Regions from separate parts of the Janthinobacterium sp. C22 genome, predicted to be linked through region 1. Evidence: predicted binding sites of a transcription regulator. Region 1 holds the regulator's gene; the other holds the start of a gene.
The links. Region 1 encodes LexA, which represses DNA repair genes until DNA is damaged. Its sites were predicted from a motif close to ACTGTATNNNNATACAGT; they were not measured.
Positions count from the first base shown of each region.

Region 1 (3,303 bases):
GCGTGGTGCAGATCGGTGTATGGCAGCAGCGCGAGGAAGCGAGCGCGCTTGATTGCGGTGTCGACTTGGCGCTGGTAGTGCGCTTTGGTACCGGTCAGGCGTGCTGGCATGATCTTGCCGTTTTCCTGGACGAAGTCTTTCAGCGTGTCGACGTCTTTGTAGTCGACTTGCTCAACGTGAGCTGCCGTGAAGCGGCAGAACTTCTTACGTTTGAACAAAGGGTTTTGCTGTTTGCGTTTTTCTTTAAGCTTGAGCTTATTTTTGTCGAACTTTTTACCGAATGCCATGTCAGGCTCCTGTATCTAAAATGCGCTAGTCGGGAATGACTGCACTAAAATCAATGATGTGAAACACCAAACTCTTGCTGTTGCGGCTCTTCCTGGCCAGGAAACCCGTGAACTGATACACCCCGCCCAAGCTTGCCTGGCTGAACCGGCCTGAAATTTCGCCAGCGGCTAGCGCGGCAACATCAAACTCGGTCAAACGGGCAATCCCTGCTTCCATCTGCTGCGAACTGTGTTGCAATACTGCATTCACAATCGGCAGCCCTGCCGGGGTATAGCGCAATATTTCGCGCTCGGCAATGATGGCGGTGACTTGTAGCTGGTTCAGCGCACGATCCTGGTCAAAAATTAAGCGGCTGCGGCTGGAGCGGCTGCTGGTGCTTCGGTGCGGTGGCTTTTGGCCGCGTCTTCGCGTTGTACCGATTTCATCATCGGCGAAGGAGCTGTTTCAGCTTTCTTCATTTTAACGGTCAGGTGACGCAACACGGCATCATTGAATTTGAATGCTGTTTCCAACTCGACCAGGGTCTCGTTGTCGCATTCGATGTTCAGGCAGATGTAGTGTGCTTTAGGCAGCTTTTGGATCGAGTAAGCCATTTGACGGCGGCCCCAATCTTCCACGCGGTGAACCGAACCGCCGCGGGTGGTTACGCTGGCTTTGTAGCGTTCGATCATCGCGGGCACTTGCTCGCTTTGGTCCGGATGGACGATAAAGACTATTTCATAATGACGCATGCAAACTCCTTCAGGTCGGATTGATAATCGCCCACCCCGGCGTCAAGACGGGTGTGGGAAGGTCAGCCGAAGATTATAACCGCCTTTTGCAAACGTTTCAATCATTGCTTGCGCCAGCGCCCGAAAAGACCGCGCGCAAACGCGCTTTCCGCCCATGGACAAGTATTTCTTGCGAAATTCGCCGAAAACACGCAAATCCCCTTGCATAGTGGGCGATACTGTACAAAAATACAGTCTGTTCATATAGACAGCATTTCAGTATGCACCCACCGCTCATGATCAAGCTGACAGCACGACAAGAACAAATCCTGAACCTGATCAAGGACGCGATTGAAAACACGGGCTTTCCTCCCACCCGTGCCGAAATCGCCAATGAACTGGGTTTCAAATCGGCCAACGCGGCCGAAGAGCATTTGCAGGCCCTGGCCCGCAAGGGCGCCATCGAGATTTCGCCCGGCACCTCGCGCGGCATCCGCCTGATCGGCGCGGCCGCTGAAGCCCTGCCATCGAAAGTGCCGGCAGCGCTGCTGATGTCGCTGCCCCTGATCGGCCGCGTGGCGGCAGGCTCGCCCATCCTGGCACAGGAAAACCTGGAAGCGAGCTACAACGTGGACCCGGCCCTGTTTTCGGCCAAGCCCGACTTCCTGCTGAAGGTGCGCGGCTGGTCCATGCGCGACGCCGGCATCATGGATGGCGATTTACTGGCCGTCAAGAAGGTCGACAGCGCCAAGAACGGCCAGATCGTCGTCGCCCGCATCGGCGACGAAGTCACCGTCAAGCGCTACAAGAAGACGGGTTCCGTGATCGAACTGTTCCCGGAAAATCCCGACTTCAAGGTCATCACCGTATCGCCGGAAGATGAATTCGCCCTGGAAGGGCTGGCCGTCGGACTCATGCGCAGCTGGCATTAAACGACTGCACGAAAAAGGGCCGCAACAGCATGACTGTTGCGGCCCTTTTCATTTATCCGGCGACTTATACATCGAGTGCCTGGCGGAAATCCTCGAGCAGATCCACCTCGTCCTCGATGCCGACGGAGACGCGGATCAGCGATTCGGCGATACCCATGCTGGCACGCCGCTCGGCACCCATCTCATAGAAGATCGTGTGGGCGACGGGAATGACCAGGGTGCGCGTGTCGCCGAGGTTGCTCGCGGGAATGGCCAAATTCAAACGATTGAGGAAATCGAAGCAGTCGATGCCATCCTTGAGTTCAAAGCTGAACAGGGAGCCATAGCTGCGGAACAGGTCGCTCGCCAGCGCATGCTGCGGGTGCGACGCCAGACCCGGGTAATGCACGGCCGCCACGCGCGGATCGGCGGCCAGCATGGTGGCCAGGGCCAGGGCGTTCGAGCAGGTGCGGTCCATGCGCAAGGCCATGGTTTCCGCGCCGACGGCGATATGGTGCGCCGCTTCCGGCCCCAGCGAGGCGCCGAAGTCGCGCAAGGCCTTGGCGCGGATTTGCGCGATACCCCATTGCGCCGGCGCCGCCTTCTTGTAGTTCTCAAAGATGTTCGGATACTGCGTCCAGTCGAACACGCCCGTGTCCGTCAAGCTGCCGCCCAGGGCATTGCCGTGGCCGCCGATGGATTTCGTCAAGGCATTGACCACCAGGCCCGCGCCCACGGCTTTCGGGCGGAACAGATACGGCGTCGTCATGGTGTTGTCGACGATGTACAAGATGCCCTTCTCGCGGCACAACTCGCCGATCTTTGCCAGGTCGGCGATCTGCGTGCGCGGATTGGCGATGGTTTCCACGAACACGATGCGCGTGGCCGGCGTGATGGCGGCCGCCACGTTGGCCACCTCGGTGGCGTCGACGAACGATACATCGATGCCCTGCCCCGTCACCGTTTGCCACAGGCTGTTGGTGTTGCCAAACAAAAAGGCCGACGACACCACATGGTCGCCCGCGCGCAGCAGCGACTGCACCACGGCGCCGATGGCGCCCATGCCGGTGGCGAAGCACAGGGTGGCCACGCCATCTTCCATCTGGTTGACCTTGTCTTCCAGCGCGGACACGGTCGGGTTGCCCTGGCGGCCATAGCGGAAGCCCGGCTCCTTGCCCTGGAACACGGAAGCGAGCTGGCGCGCATCGCCATAGCCGAACGCGACGGAAGTGTGCACGGGCTTGTGCAGGGAGCCGTGCTCGATGCCCTTGCGGCGGTCGTTATGCAGGATGGTGGTGGTAAAGCCGTAGTTTTTTTTATCGTTCATGATCGCGGAGCAAAAAAGCCCGGCGCTAGCCGGGCAAGATAATTACGCTTCTGTCGTGGCCAGGTTC
Region 1 is NZ_CP193659.1:2,375,741-2,379,043, reverse strand. Features, by position in the region: gene rpsR (30S ribosomal protein S18) at 1-287, opposite strand, end outside; gene priB (primosomal replication protein N) at 313-612, opposite strand; gene rpsF (30S ribosomal protein S6) at 633-1,019, opposite strand; gene lexA (transcriptional repressor LexA) at 1,295-1,930, shown strand; gene ACRHIG_RS10975 (cystathionine gamma-synthase family protein) at 1,995-3,236, opposite strand; gene purF (amidophosphoribosyltransferase) at 3,279-3,303, opposite strand, start outside.

Region 2 (3,303 bases), 820 kb from region 1:
TTCGCCCTTGCCCATCAACATATTGAAGCGCAAGGCCGAGGCCATGTGGTCGACTTCGCCGAGCGTGACGGGCAGCAAACGGCGCGTGTCCGGGTTCATCGTCGTTTCCCACAGCTGCTCGGCGTTCATCTCGCCCAGGCCCTTGAAGCGCGAGATCGACCAGGCGCCCTGTTTCACGCCTTCCTTGCGCAGCTTGTCCTCGATGGCCAGCAGTTCGCCATCGTCGAGCGCATAGATTTTCTGCATCGGCTTCTTGCCGCGCGCGGGCGCGTCCACGCGGTACAAAGGCGGACGGGCGATGCAGATGTGTCCCTTGTTGATCAGGACGGGGAAATGCTTGAAGAACAGGGTCAGCAGCAGTACCTGGATGTGCGAGCCGTCCACGTCCGCGTCCGACAGGATGCAGATCTTGCCATAGCGCAGGCCCGACAGGTCGGGCGAGTCGCCCACGCTGTGCGGATCGACGCCGATGGCCACCGCAATGTCGTGGATCTCGTTATTGGCGAACAGGCGGTCGCGGTCCGTCTCCCACGAGTTCAGGACCTTGCCGCGCAGGGGCAGGATCGCCTGGAATTCCTTGTCGCGGCCCATCTTGGCCGAACCGCCCGCCGAATCGCCCTCGACGAGGAACAGTTCATTGCGCGCGATGTCGGACGATTCGCAATCGGTCAGCTTGCCCGGCAACACGGCCACGCCCGAGGATTTTTTCTTTTCCACTTTCTGCAGCGAGCGCTGGCGCGACTGCGCCTGCTTGATCACGAGCTCGGCCAGCTTCTTGCCGTAGTCGACGTGCTGGTTCAGCCACAGTTCCAGCGGCGGCTTGGTGAAGGTCGAGACGAGGCGCACGGCGTCGCGCGAATTGAGGCGTTCCTTGATCTGGCCCTGGAATTGCGGGTCCAGCACCTTGGCCGACAGCACGAACGATGCGCGCGCGAACACGTCTTCCGGCAGCAGTTTCACGCCTTTGGGCAGCAGGGAGTGCATTTCGACGAAGTTTTTCACGGCGCCGAACAGGCCGTCGCGCAAGCCCGATTCGTGCGTGCCGCCATTCGAGGTGGGAATCAGGTTGACGTACGATTCGCGCACGATGGCGCCTTCTTCCGTCCACGCCACCACCCAGGCCGCGCCTTCGCCTTCGGCAAAGCCTTCCGAGTCCGGGCCTGCGTATTGCGCGCCTTCGAACAGGGGAATCAGGGTTTCGCCATTCGATACCTGCACCAGCGTTTCGGTCAGGTAGCCGCGCAAGCCTTCCGCGTACTGCCAGGTCTGCGTATCGCCCGTCTTCGCGTTGGTCAGGGTGACGGTGACGCCCGGCAGCAGCACGGCTTTCGAGCGCAGCAGGCGTTGCAGCTCGGTTTGCGAGATGTTCGGCGAATCAAAGTATTTTGCATCGGGCCAGGCCGTGACGCGCGTGCCGGATTTTTTGCCGTCGCGCGGGGCGGGGCGGGAACTCAGGGGCTCGATCACGTCGCCGTTGGCAAACACCATGTGATGCAGGCCGTTGCCGTCGCTTTCCTTGCGCCAGACGGTGATTTCCAGGCGCGTCGACAGCGCATTGGTGACGGACACGCCGACGCCGTGCAAGCCGCCCGAGAACGCGTAGGCGCCGCCCGAACCCTTGTCGAACTTGCCGCCCGCGTGCAGCCGTGTAAACACGATTTCCACCGTCGGCACGCCTTCTTCCGGGTGCAGGCCGACGGGAATGCCGCGGCCATTGTCTTCGACGGTGATGCTGCCATCCGTGTTCTGCGTCACGGCGATATGCGTGCAATGACCGCCCAGCGCCTCGTCGGAGGCATTGTCGATCACTTCCTGAATGATGTGCAGCGGATTTTCAGTGCGGGTGTACATCCCCGGGCGCTGCTTGACGGGTTCCAGTCCTTTCAGGACACGGATGGATGATTCGCTGTAGTCGGATGCTGGTTTTTTAGTGGCCATACGTGTTCAAGCTAAGTAAAGACAGTGGTTGGAACGCCAGGCCAGGGCACTGCGGGCGCAATGACAGCGGCGGCGATAACTGTATGAATATACAGTATATCCCGTCCAGCGTCACTGGGGGAGGGCAGTGCGGCAGGCTTGGCGTCCTTGTGCGGACGCTCGCGCATTCTATCTTGTCCGGCGAGCAATAGCGCTACTCCAGGGCAACAACAGTGCGTTGCGCGGGGGCTTTTGCGCCCATTGTGAAGGATTTTATGCGGTAAAGCCGCCGTTTTTACATCTTGTTTACAAGCACCTCCCCAGTCTTTACGAATTTTTTAGACCCTTTTGGCTAATCTGCTCACTATCAAAACAAACCTGAATGAGGGTGGGAATGGATCTCGTGTATCTCGGCTTGATTGCCGTGTTTTTCGTCGTGGCGGCCGGCTTTGCCGTCGCCTGCGACAAATTAGGGAGCGTCAAATGAACGCGTTTTATGTACTGGGCGCCGTCGTCTCGGCCGGCCTGCTCGTGTATTTGCTGGTGGCGCTGCTGAAGGCGGAGGAACTGTGATGACGACGCAATCGATGCTGTTATTGGCGGCCTTCCTGGCCGTGCTGCTGGCCGCCGGCTATCCGCTGGGCCTGTACATGGCCAGGGTGGCCGGCGATGGCCCCGTGCGCGGCCTGGGCTGGCTGCAAAAGCTGGAAAACCTGCTGTACCGCTGGTCCGGCCTGCCCGCCGACAAGGCCATGGGCTGGAAAAGCTATGCCATCGCCCTGATCGTCTTCAATACCGTGGGCGCCGTCTTCGTCTATGGCCTGCAGCGCCTGCAGGGTTTCCTGCCCTTGAATCCCCAGGGCCTGGGCGCCGTCAGCCCCGATTCCTCGTTCAATACCACCGTCAGCTTCGTCGCCAATACCAACTGGCAGGGCTACGGCGGCGAACAGACCATGAGCTACCTGACCCAGATGCTGGGCATGGCTTGCCAGAATTTCTTTTCTGCGGCCACCGGCATCGCCGTGATCTTCGCGCTGGTGCGCGGCTTCGCCTCGCGCTCGGGCAAGTCGATCGGCAATTTCTGGGTCGACCTGGTGCGCTCCACCCTGTACATCCTGCTGCCGCTGTCCCTGGCCCTGTCCGTCGTCTTCATGGGCGAAGGCATGATCCAGAACTTTTCCGCCTACAAGGAAGTGACCCTGCTCGACCACGTGGCATATGCAACGCCGAAGGTGACGGCTGACGGCCAGCCCGTGCTGGACGCCGCCGGTCAACCCGTGATGGAAGCGCAAGTGGCGACGACGCAGACGATCGCCATGGGCCCCGTCGCGTCGCAGGAGTCGATCAAGCTGCTGGGCACGAATGGCGGCGGCTTCTTCAATGCCA
Region 2 is NZ_CP193659.1:1,557,050-1,560,352, forward strand. Features, by position in the region: gene ACRHIG_RS07165 (DNA topoisomerase IV subunit B) at 1-1,938, opposite strand, end outside; gene kdpF (K(+)-transporting ATPase subunit F) at 2,401-2,490, shown strand; gene kdpA (potassium-transporting ATPase subunit KdpA) at 2,490-3,303, shown strand, end outside.
Region 2: a site for LexA is predicted at 2,017-2,034, ahead of ACRHIG_RS07165 (DNA topoisomerase IV subunit B). Genes of this name have one in related genera too.